Regions from separate parts of the Oryzomonas rubra genome, predicted to be linked through region 2. Evidence: riboswitches for the same ligand, from Rfam matches in the RefSeq annotation. Region 2 holds a riboswitch; the other holds the start of a gene.

Region 1 (4,384 bases), on a different contig from region 2:
TCCGGGCCGCGGCGGGGCGGTCGCACACCGTGGTCACCCCCACGATCCGCTCCCCCAGCCCCAGGGAGAACATGATCTCGGTCATGGCCGGGGCGAGGGAGACGATCCGCTGCGGGGGCCGAGGAGTGCAATACGCGGCCCCATGCCATCCGCAGAGGATGAGCAGGCAGAGAACCCACCGCGTTACGCCGCGCAGTTTCCGCGCCACTAAAACGCAACCTTGACACCGCCAAAGGCGGAGATTCCGGGAGTACCATAGCCACCGGCCTCCTCGTACGATTTGTCGAAGAGATTGTCGATTCGTGCAAAGAGCGAAAGGTTTTTGTGCAGGAGATACGAGCCCTTCAGATTGACAAGGGCATAGGGGGACAGGTCCCGATTCAGCGTCGCATCGTACCGCTTGGCAACATACCGGTATTCACCGATCACCGTCAGCTTTGCCAGGGTATATTCAACGGATGACGTGAATTTGTTCCGTGGGCGGAGCGTAAGAGAGGCTCCGGTGTCCTTGTTGACCGCGTTGAGGTAGGTGTAACCGGCATTCAATTTCAGATCGGCGAGAGGAAGGGCGGTTGCCGTGACCTCCACCCCCTCGGTCAGAGCGTTTCCGATATTGACGGCGGTGAAGGTATTCGGGTCCGACTGGATGAGGTCATGGTAGCGCTGCCAGAACCAGGTCGCGCCGATCACCAGCTTCTTGTCGAGCAGGTCCTTTTCGACACCAACGTCGTAACCGATGCTTCTTTCCGGTTTCAGATCGGGGTTGCCGTAGTTCGGATAGTAAAGCTCATTCAGCGATGGTGCCCGAAATCCGCTGCCGAGATTTGCCTTGAATCTCATCTCCAGCGGCTTGAGGTTATAGAGCACGCCGGCCCGGTAGGTGACGGCATCGCCAAAGGCCGAATGATCGTCATAGCGCAGCCCGGCGTTGAGAATCAGGGCATCGTCGAGCAGGCCGAGTTTGGCGTTGAGGTAACCGGCCCTGTTGTCAATCGACTCGTCGAATGCCCCCTCATTATTGGCCGATTCGTAGCGGTAGGCAAATCCCCCGGTTATGGTCAACGGGTGCAGATCAAGCGTGTGTTGCCAGTCCAGGAGTTCGGTGGTCGCGTTGATCCGGTAATTATTGTAGGCGGTGACAGGGTCCGTGGCGTTCAGGTTATCGCGGAGATATGAGAGCGTCAGACTCTGTTCGTACTTCTCCCAGGGGAAAATCCTCCCGGTGGCGGCCACGAGATAGTTCTCGTGCTTTTGGCTATAGTTCCGGGTGTCCACCGGCCCGGCTCCGAAGGCGTAATTGTCGAGCTGCGTCTTGTCCGCCCCGTAGCGCAGGTTGAGTTCGATGGAGGCGTTGTCGGCCGGGTTGGCGCCGAGCCGAGCCGATACCGACTTGTTCGTGGTGCCGTTCGGCACCGAGCCGTTTTTGGCTGTGGGGATACCGTCGGTGTCGAAGTAGGTGGCGGACAGCCGGTAACTCGTCTTGTCTGTGCCACCGGAAACCGAACCAGCCGTCCTGACGGTGGAAAACGAGCCCCCCTCGACGCTCAGGCCGGCCTTCGGTTTGCCTTCCCCCTTTTTGGTGATGATGTTGACCACGCCGGCCATGGCCTCCGAGCCGTAGAGGGTGCTCTGGGGGCCTTTGATGATCTCGATGCGCTCGATATCGGTGGTCAGCAACGTGGACAGGTCCGCGGAACCGGTGGTGGGGCTGTTGAACTTGATGCCGTCGACCAGCACCAGCACCTGATTGCTGCCGCCGCCACGCATGAGCAGGGTTGCGTTCGTACCGGGGCCGCCGTTTTGCACGACCTGCACATCTGGCTGGAGCCTCAAGAGGTCAACGACAAAAGGGACGCCCCGTTTCTCCAGATCGGCCCGGGTAATGACGGTCATATCCTGCGGGACGCGCTCCACGGACTCTTCCCAGCGGGAAGCGGTTGCCACGATCTCCGGCAGGACGGCATCAGGCGGTTCGGCAAAGGCCGGGGTAGACAACAACAGTACGCACAACAGGTTTACAACGTTCTTCTTCATGACATTCCTCCCTCGAAATTACGAATGGAGCGGTCTTCCGGCTCAGGGCCACCTACTCGCCCGCCTTCCCAGGATTGCTCCCAGTGGCTGTTTCGCGCTGAGCGCGACGGGGTTTCGTTCCCATTACGGCTGCGGGGCAGCGGGGGAATGGCTCCATCGGGAGCGGCACCCCTCTTCCTCACATCCATTCGGTGATAACTCTAATTAATGCGCGAAATCCTTTTTGAAATCGTTCTGCTTAGGGTGCGCCGTTTTCGGGGAACCGGACGATCAGGGTCTTTTCCCATAACCGGTCCCGCGCCCTCGCCAGCCAGAGGCCATAAATCTTCATCAAACAGGGAAAAGGCATAAAAAAAAGTCCGCATGTGCCGAAGCATCAAGCGGACTTTTCGTATTCAAAGTCTGGTAATGGATTCACTCTTCCCTTACCACGGGGAATTTTCGAGTGCTGAGATCAGGGCAGGTCTTCTGGCTCGCGATTCATCCTCCGGGCGCCTTCCCGGTCTTTCGACCAGTGACGTAATGCCCTTCGTCATCGCTTACAGCGGCGGGTCCGCGGGGGAATGGCTCTTCGAGCTGCACCCCTCTTCCCTATCAAGCCCTTGCGGGCACCGTGATCCGGTATTCGGTTTTTGTTTTTATCGGCTATATTTAGCGCAGCATCAATATCACAGCACTATATGATGTGTCAACGGCCATTATTGAAACTATTCTGGTGGAGACACGGACGTCAGAGCCATGCCTGGCGCGAGGAGCCGTGAAGGCGCCACGGCTTCAGGACTCCTCCCCGCCGAACTCCACCAGGTGGGCGCGGAAACGCAACGGCACGAGTTGCTGCTGGAGCCGGGGATTGTGGCGCTCCGGTATGGCCATACGCTGGAAGTAGCTGCGCCAGAGGCGGCTGCACACCTCCTCGTCGGCGGTGTAGCCGGGCGGGCTGGTCAATTCCACCTCCCTGACCAAGCGCCACGTCTCCCGGTTGAACACCGCCGCCTGCGAGCGGCGCAGGTCGTGGATCATCCAGTCGCGGTCGTTGAGCCGTTCCGTGAAGAAGGGGGCGATGAAGGCGAGGATGTCGACCGCCGGCTCGATCCGGGCGTAAAGGAACGAAGTGCCCTTCTCCCCATCTCCCTCACCCCACGAATCCCCCACGGGCCACGTCACCTCACGGAAACGCACGAACCCGGTGAACTTGTGGGCCTCGTGGGAGACCGCGCGGGCCAGCCGGTTCACCGTGCAGACCGGCTCCTGGGCCAGCATGTGCTCCAGACGTTTCCCCTGTTTCAACCCCACCAGCACATAGCGCCACAGCAGCTCCTCCACCCCGGCGGCTTCGCTGTGAAAGGCGTAGCGCAGGGTGGCAAAGGCATCTCGCGACACCGCCGTGACGAACCGCTCCCGGAAGCGGAGCGCCGTTTCACGCTCCGTGGCCACATCACGGGGGACGCCCGCGAACAGTCCCGCCCCGCTCTCGGCCCCCGGCCGCAGGAACTCCGCCTCCCCGCCCCCGGATTCGAGGCACAGAGCCAAGGCGCAGAGGAACCCCTCCAGGGTCCCGTCGTAGCGGTAGCACACCATCACAGCTCCCCCGTCAGGGCCGAGGCGTCAGGGGTCGCCGGAAACAGTTCCAGTTGATCCAACCGGGCCGGACGCCGCTCCGGCGCCAGGAGCCGCGCCACCAGGGTGGCCCCGTCCAGGCGGATTCCCCCCAGGTAACGGCCGCCGGCGGTCAGAAAATAGCGCGCCCGCTTGAGCACCACCCCGAGCCGTTTCAACTCCGCCTCCCCCAGCCGGGCATGGCGGCGGGCCGCGACGATGCGCTGGGCCGAGCGCACGCCGATGCCCGGCACCCGGAGCAGCACCTCGTACTCGACGCTGTTCACCTCCACCGGGAACAGGTCCAGGTGGCGCACGGCCCAGTCGCTCTTGGGATCGAAACGCATGTCCAGGTTGGGACGGTCCTCGTCCAGCAGCTCGTGGGCGGCGAATCCGTAGAAGCGCAGCAGCCAGTCGGCCTGGTACAGGCGGTGCTCCCGCAGCAGGGGGGGCGTGGGGAGCGCCGGCAGGCGACGGTCGCTGGAGCCGGGCACAAAGGCCGAGTAGTAGACCCGCCGCATATCCAGGCGGCGGTAGAGCCCCTCCGCCAGGGTGACGATCTCCCGGTCGCTCTCGGGGGTGGCCCCCACGATCAACTGGGTGCTCTGTCCGGCCGGGGCGAACTGGGGCGCCTTGCGGGATTTCTTGCGCTCTTCGCGGGCCGAGGCGATGAGGCCGCTCACCTGGCGCATGGGGGCGATCACCGATTCCCGCGGCTTGTCCGGCGCCAGAAGCGCCAGGCTCTGGCGGGTGG
Region 2 (4,384 bases):
ATAGGCGGCGATCTTGGCGGCCTTGACCCCCTGGCGAACGTCATCTTCGTTGGGCAGGGCCAGGTGCTCGGCCGGGGTGATGTAGCAGATCAGGTCGGCGCCGAAGCGGGCCGACTGGGCCGCGCCGATGGCCGAGGTGATGTGGTCGAAGCCGGGTGCCACGTCGGTGGTGATCGGCCCCAGCATGTAGTAGGGCGCACCGCCGCTCATGCGCTTTTGCAGTTTGATGTTCCCCTCGATTTCGTCCAGGGGGACATGCCCCGGTCCCTCCACCAGCATCTGGCACCCCATGTCGCGCCCCAGTTCGGCCAGTTCGCAGTTGATGACCAGTTCCTGGATCTGGGCCCGGTCGCTGGAGTCATGGATGGCCCCGGCCCTGAGGCCGTTCCCCAGGGAGAGTACGGTGTCGTATTTTTTCAGGATCGCCACCACCCGGTCGAACTGCTCGTAGAGCGGGTTTTCCCGATTGTTGGCCAGCATCCAGGCCACCATGGAGACCCCACCTTTGGAAACCAGGCCGCCGTAACGGTATCCCTGCTTTCTGAGGCGTTCGATGGTGGAGAGGTTGATGCCGCAGTGCACCGCCATGAAGGCCATGCCGTCGGCGCATTGCCGCTCGATCAGGTCGAAAAGCTCTTCGGGGTCGAGCCGGTTCGGGTCACCGTATTTGCGGGCCGCCTCGCAGAAGGCCTGATAAAGCGGTACGTTGCCCACAGGGAGGTCAACGCAGGCGATCACCTCGCGCCGTACCCGGTCCAGGTCGCCCCCTACGGAGAGTTCCATCAGGGTATCGGCCCCGCTTTCCAGGGCGGCACGCGCCTTGGCCACCTCGGCCTCGTAGTCGATGATGTCCGAGGAGGTGCCGATGGAGGCGTTGACCTTGGTGCGCAGGCCAAAGCCGATACCGGTTGCCTTGGGCTTGCGGCCGTGGTTCCAGGGGATGACGATCCGCCCCTCGGCCACCGTGTTGCGCACGAACTCCGCCGACAGCGCCTCGTCTGCCGCCACTGCCGCCATCTGGGGGGTGATGATGCCCTCGCGGGCTGCTTCTATCTGAGTTTTCATGGTGGAATGATCCCCTTGTCCGGTTATAGTTGTTCCGCTACCCCAGCCTGCTCGAAGGTGGCCATCTCTTTCAAGACCTTTACCCCAGCCTCGATCAGGCCCATGGCCAGGGCGGCGCCGGTGCCTTCTCCCAGGCGCATGTTCAGGTCCAGGATCGGCGTGGCGCCGATCCGTTCCAGCATGAAACGGTGGCCGATTTCCACCGACGCATGGGCGGCAAAGATATAGTCGCGCACATTAGGGTGCATTTCCGAGGCGATCAATGCCCCGGCGGTGGAGATAAAGCCGTCCACCACCACCGGGATGCCGTTGGCCGCGCATCCCAACACCAGGCCGGCAATGGCGGCGATCTCAAGTCCCCCCACCTTGGTCAGTACGTCCAGAGGGTCCTTTGGGTCGGGGCGGTTGAGGGCCAGCCCCTGTTCGATGACGCGGATCTTGTTCGCCAGGGCGGCGTCGTTGATGCCGGTGCCCCGGTGGGTCAGGTCCTTGACCGAAATGCCGGAGATGGCGGCGATGATGGCCGAGGAGGGGGTCGTATTGCCGATGCCCAATTCCCCTGTTCCCGCCATGGCCACCCCTTCCGCCTTGCACTGGTCGGCCTGGTCGATGCCGACCTTCAGGGCCGCCAGAGCCTGGTCGCGGGTCATGGCCGGTCCCTTGGCGAAGTTTTTGGTGCCGCGGGCCACCTTGCGGTCGATCAGGCCAAGGGCCCCGTTGAAGTCATAGTCCATCCCCACATCCACCAGCCGTACCTCGACCCCGGCATGGCGGGCCAGCACGTTGACTCCGGCGCCGCCGGCCAGCATGTTGAAGGCCATCTGGGGCGTGACCTCTTTCGGGAAGGCCGAAACCCCCTCGTCGGTCACGCCATGGTCGCCGGCAAAGGTGAAGATGACCTTCTTGGTGGTGTCGGGATTCATGGTGCCGCTGATGGCGGCGACACGGCGCCCGAATTCCTCCAGTCTGCCCAGGGAGCCCAGGGGTTTGGTCTTGTTGTCCAGCTTGGCCTGAGCCTGTTGCAGCAGTTCGGCGTTGACCGGCTTGATGCGTTCCAGCGTGGTCTCTACGATATTCATTGGTAATCTCCTTTTCGTGAGTTTTCTTCTCTAAATGTCTGATTTATTTCAACTTGATCGGTATTCCACTGATGGCCACATACACCTCGTCCGCCATGGCCGCCAGGAGTTGGTTGGTTTGGCCGGCGATGTCGCGGAAACGGCGCGCCAGGCGGTTTTCCGGCACGATCCCTTGGCCCACCTCGTTGGACACCACAATGACCGGGGTCCGCATCTCACGCAGGGTGGCCGTCAGGCGGCGCACATCCTCCATGATGCACGCCTCGGCGTCTTCGTCCCGCTCTTCGTAGTGAAAGAGCAGGTTGGAGAGCCACAGGGTTATGCAGTCCACTAAAACCGCCTTGCCGGTGCCGTCGCAACGGGCCAAGGCATGGGACAGATGCAGAGGCTCCTCAATGGTCTGCCAGGCATCGCCCCGGCGCTGACGGTGTCTTTTGACCCGTTCCGTCATCTCGTCGTCCAGTGCCTGGGCCGTTGCCAGATAGCAGAGCGGCGCGCCGAATTGTTGGGCCAGTTCCTCGGCGAAACGGCTCTTGCCGCTTCGCGCCCCGCCGGTAATGAAGATAGTTTTTGCCATGCGTTCCTCCAACAAAAAAGCCCCTGCCACAGTTAACACGTGGGCAGGGGCTCGAAAATACCTGGATGAATATGCTATCCGGCTCCGGCCCCTCGTTCCACGGAGGTCCCAAAAGCATCGGCATGGCAGGTTTCCTGGCTTGAGGATCATTCCTCTGCCGCGCCTTCCCAGGTTTCCCCAGTGGCGTTCTGCGGCATCGGTCCCCCCTTACAGTTGCGGGACAGCGAGGGAGTTGCACCCTCTTCCCTTTTAACCGCGCTGATCAAGAGCGCGGCACCAGACCGGTTGATAAACAGTTGCGGATTTTGTACCAGACGGCACACCAATTGTCAAAACGGAAAGTGACGGGCGGCATGCCGTCGTTACGCGTATTCCGGTAGTTGCCCGTATTTGCTGGCATATTTAATTCGCGTGGACCAGACGGTTGCCATAAAATTGAAAACGGAAAACTTGTCCCGATCGGGCGGGCGGATCGGATGATGAACCCGTTTCGGCAAATATAACGGTCTGTTGGGAAAAAAATTATCACACCCCTTGATTTTTACCCCCCTGTTGATTATATTCCCCTACGTTAGCACTCGGTCGTTGCGAGTGCTAATCTTGTCTATGATTTTACACCACCAACGGTAATAGAAAGGAGAAGGACACATGAGTTTGAGACCACTTCAGGACCGCATCCTCGTCAAGAGGGTAGAAGAAGAAACCAGGACGGCTGGGGGGCTCTTCATCCCTGAAACCGCTAAGGAAAAACCGCAGCGTGGCGAGATCGTGGCTGCCGGCAACGGCAAGAAGACCGAAGACGGCAAGGTTTTGCCGCTGGACGTGAAGGTAGGGGACAAAGTCCTGTTCGGCAAATATTCGGGCACCGAGATCAAGGTGGACGGTGAAGAGTTTTTGATTATGCGGGAAGAAGACATCCTGGCCATCGTAGAATAGAGCGACTTCGCCGAAGGTCCATCTGCGGCGTTGCGTTCGTCGCGGGACACTCAACGTACCTCCGGTACGCCTCGCGCCCCGCTCCTCGCGCGCCTTGCATCTGGAGCCTTTTGCTGTGCCGCAATAAGATCACACCATAAAAATTTCATACATGGAGGAATAAAACATGGCTGCAAAGATTATCAAGTTCGACCAGGACGGTCGTAACGCCATTCTGAAGGGTGTCAACACCCTGGCAGACGCCGTTAAGGTTACTCTCGGCCCCAAGGGTCGTAACGTCGTTATCGACAAATCCTTCGGCGCGCCGCTGATCACCAAGGACGGCGTGACGGTTGCCAAGGAAATCGAACTGGAAGACAAATTCGAAAACATGGGCGCCCAGTTGGTGAAGGAAGTCGCTTCCAAGACCTCCGATGTCGCCGGTGACGGCACCACCACCGCCACGGTTCTGGCCCAGGCCATCTACCGTCAGGGCTCCAAGCTGGTCGCTGCCGGCCACAACCCGATGGAAATCAAGCGCGGCATCGACAAGGCCGTGGAAACCATCGTGGATGAGCTGAAAAAGATCTCCAAACCGATCAAGGACCACAAGGAGATCGCCCAGGTCGGCACCATCTCCGCCAACAACGACAAGACCATCGGCGACATCATTGCCGAGGCCATGGAGAAGGTCGGCAAGGAAGGCGTCATCACCGTCGAGGAAGCCAAGGCCATGGAAACCAGCCTG

Evidence for each region. A riboswitch is a leader RNA that binds a small molecule or an ion and turns the genes downstream of it on or off. The one in region 2 is predicted to bind cobalamin.
Region 1: linked by a shared signal. The riboswitch ahead of ET418_RS03610 (TonB-dependent receptor plug domain-containing protein) and the one ahead of cobU (bifunctional adenosylcobinamide kinase/adenosylcobinamide-phosphate guanylyltransferase) in region 2 are both predicted to bind cobalamin.

The regions. Positions count from the first base shown of each region.
Region 1 covers NZ_SRSD01000002.1:152,722-157,105, forward strand. Annotated here, with positions in the region: gene ET418_RS03605 (ABC transporter substrate-binding protein) at 1-208, opposite strand, end outside; gene ET418_RS03610 (TonB-dependent receptor plug domain-containing protein) at 208-2,034, opposite strand; cobalamin riboswitch at 2,046-2,252, opposite strand; cobalamin riboswitch at 2,476-2,665, opposite strand; gene ET418_RS03615 (TIGR03915 family putative DNA repair protein) at 2,809-3,612, opposite strand; gene ET418_RS03620 (putative DNA modification/repair radical SAM protein) at 3,612-4,384, opposite strand, start outside.
Region 2 covers NZ_SRSD01000003.1:256,138-260,521, reverse strand. Annotated here, with positions in the region: gene thiC (phosphomethylpyrimidine synthase ThiC) at 1-1,065, opposite strand, end outside; gene cobT (nicotinate-nucleotide--dimethylbenzimidazole phosphoribosyltransferase) at 1,089-2,144, opposite strand; gene cobU (bifunctional adenosylcobinamide kinase/adenosylcobinamide-phosphate guanylyltransferase) at 2,188-2,721, opposite strand; cobalamin riboswitch at 2,829-3,017, opposite strand; gene groES (co-chaperone GroES) at 3,370-3,657, shown strand; gene groL (chaperonin GroEL) at 3,824-4,384, shown strand, end outside.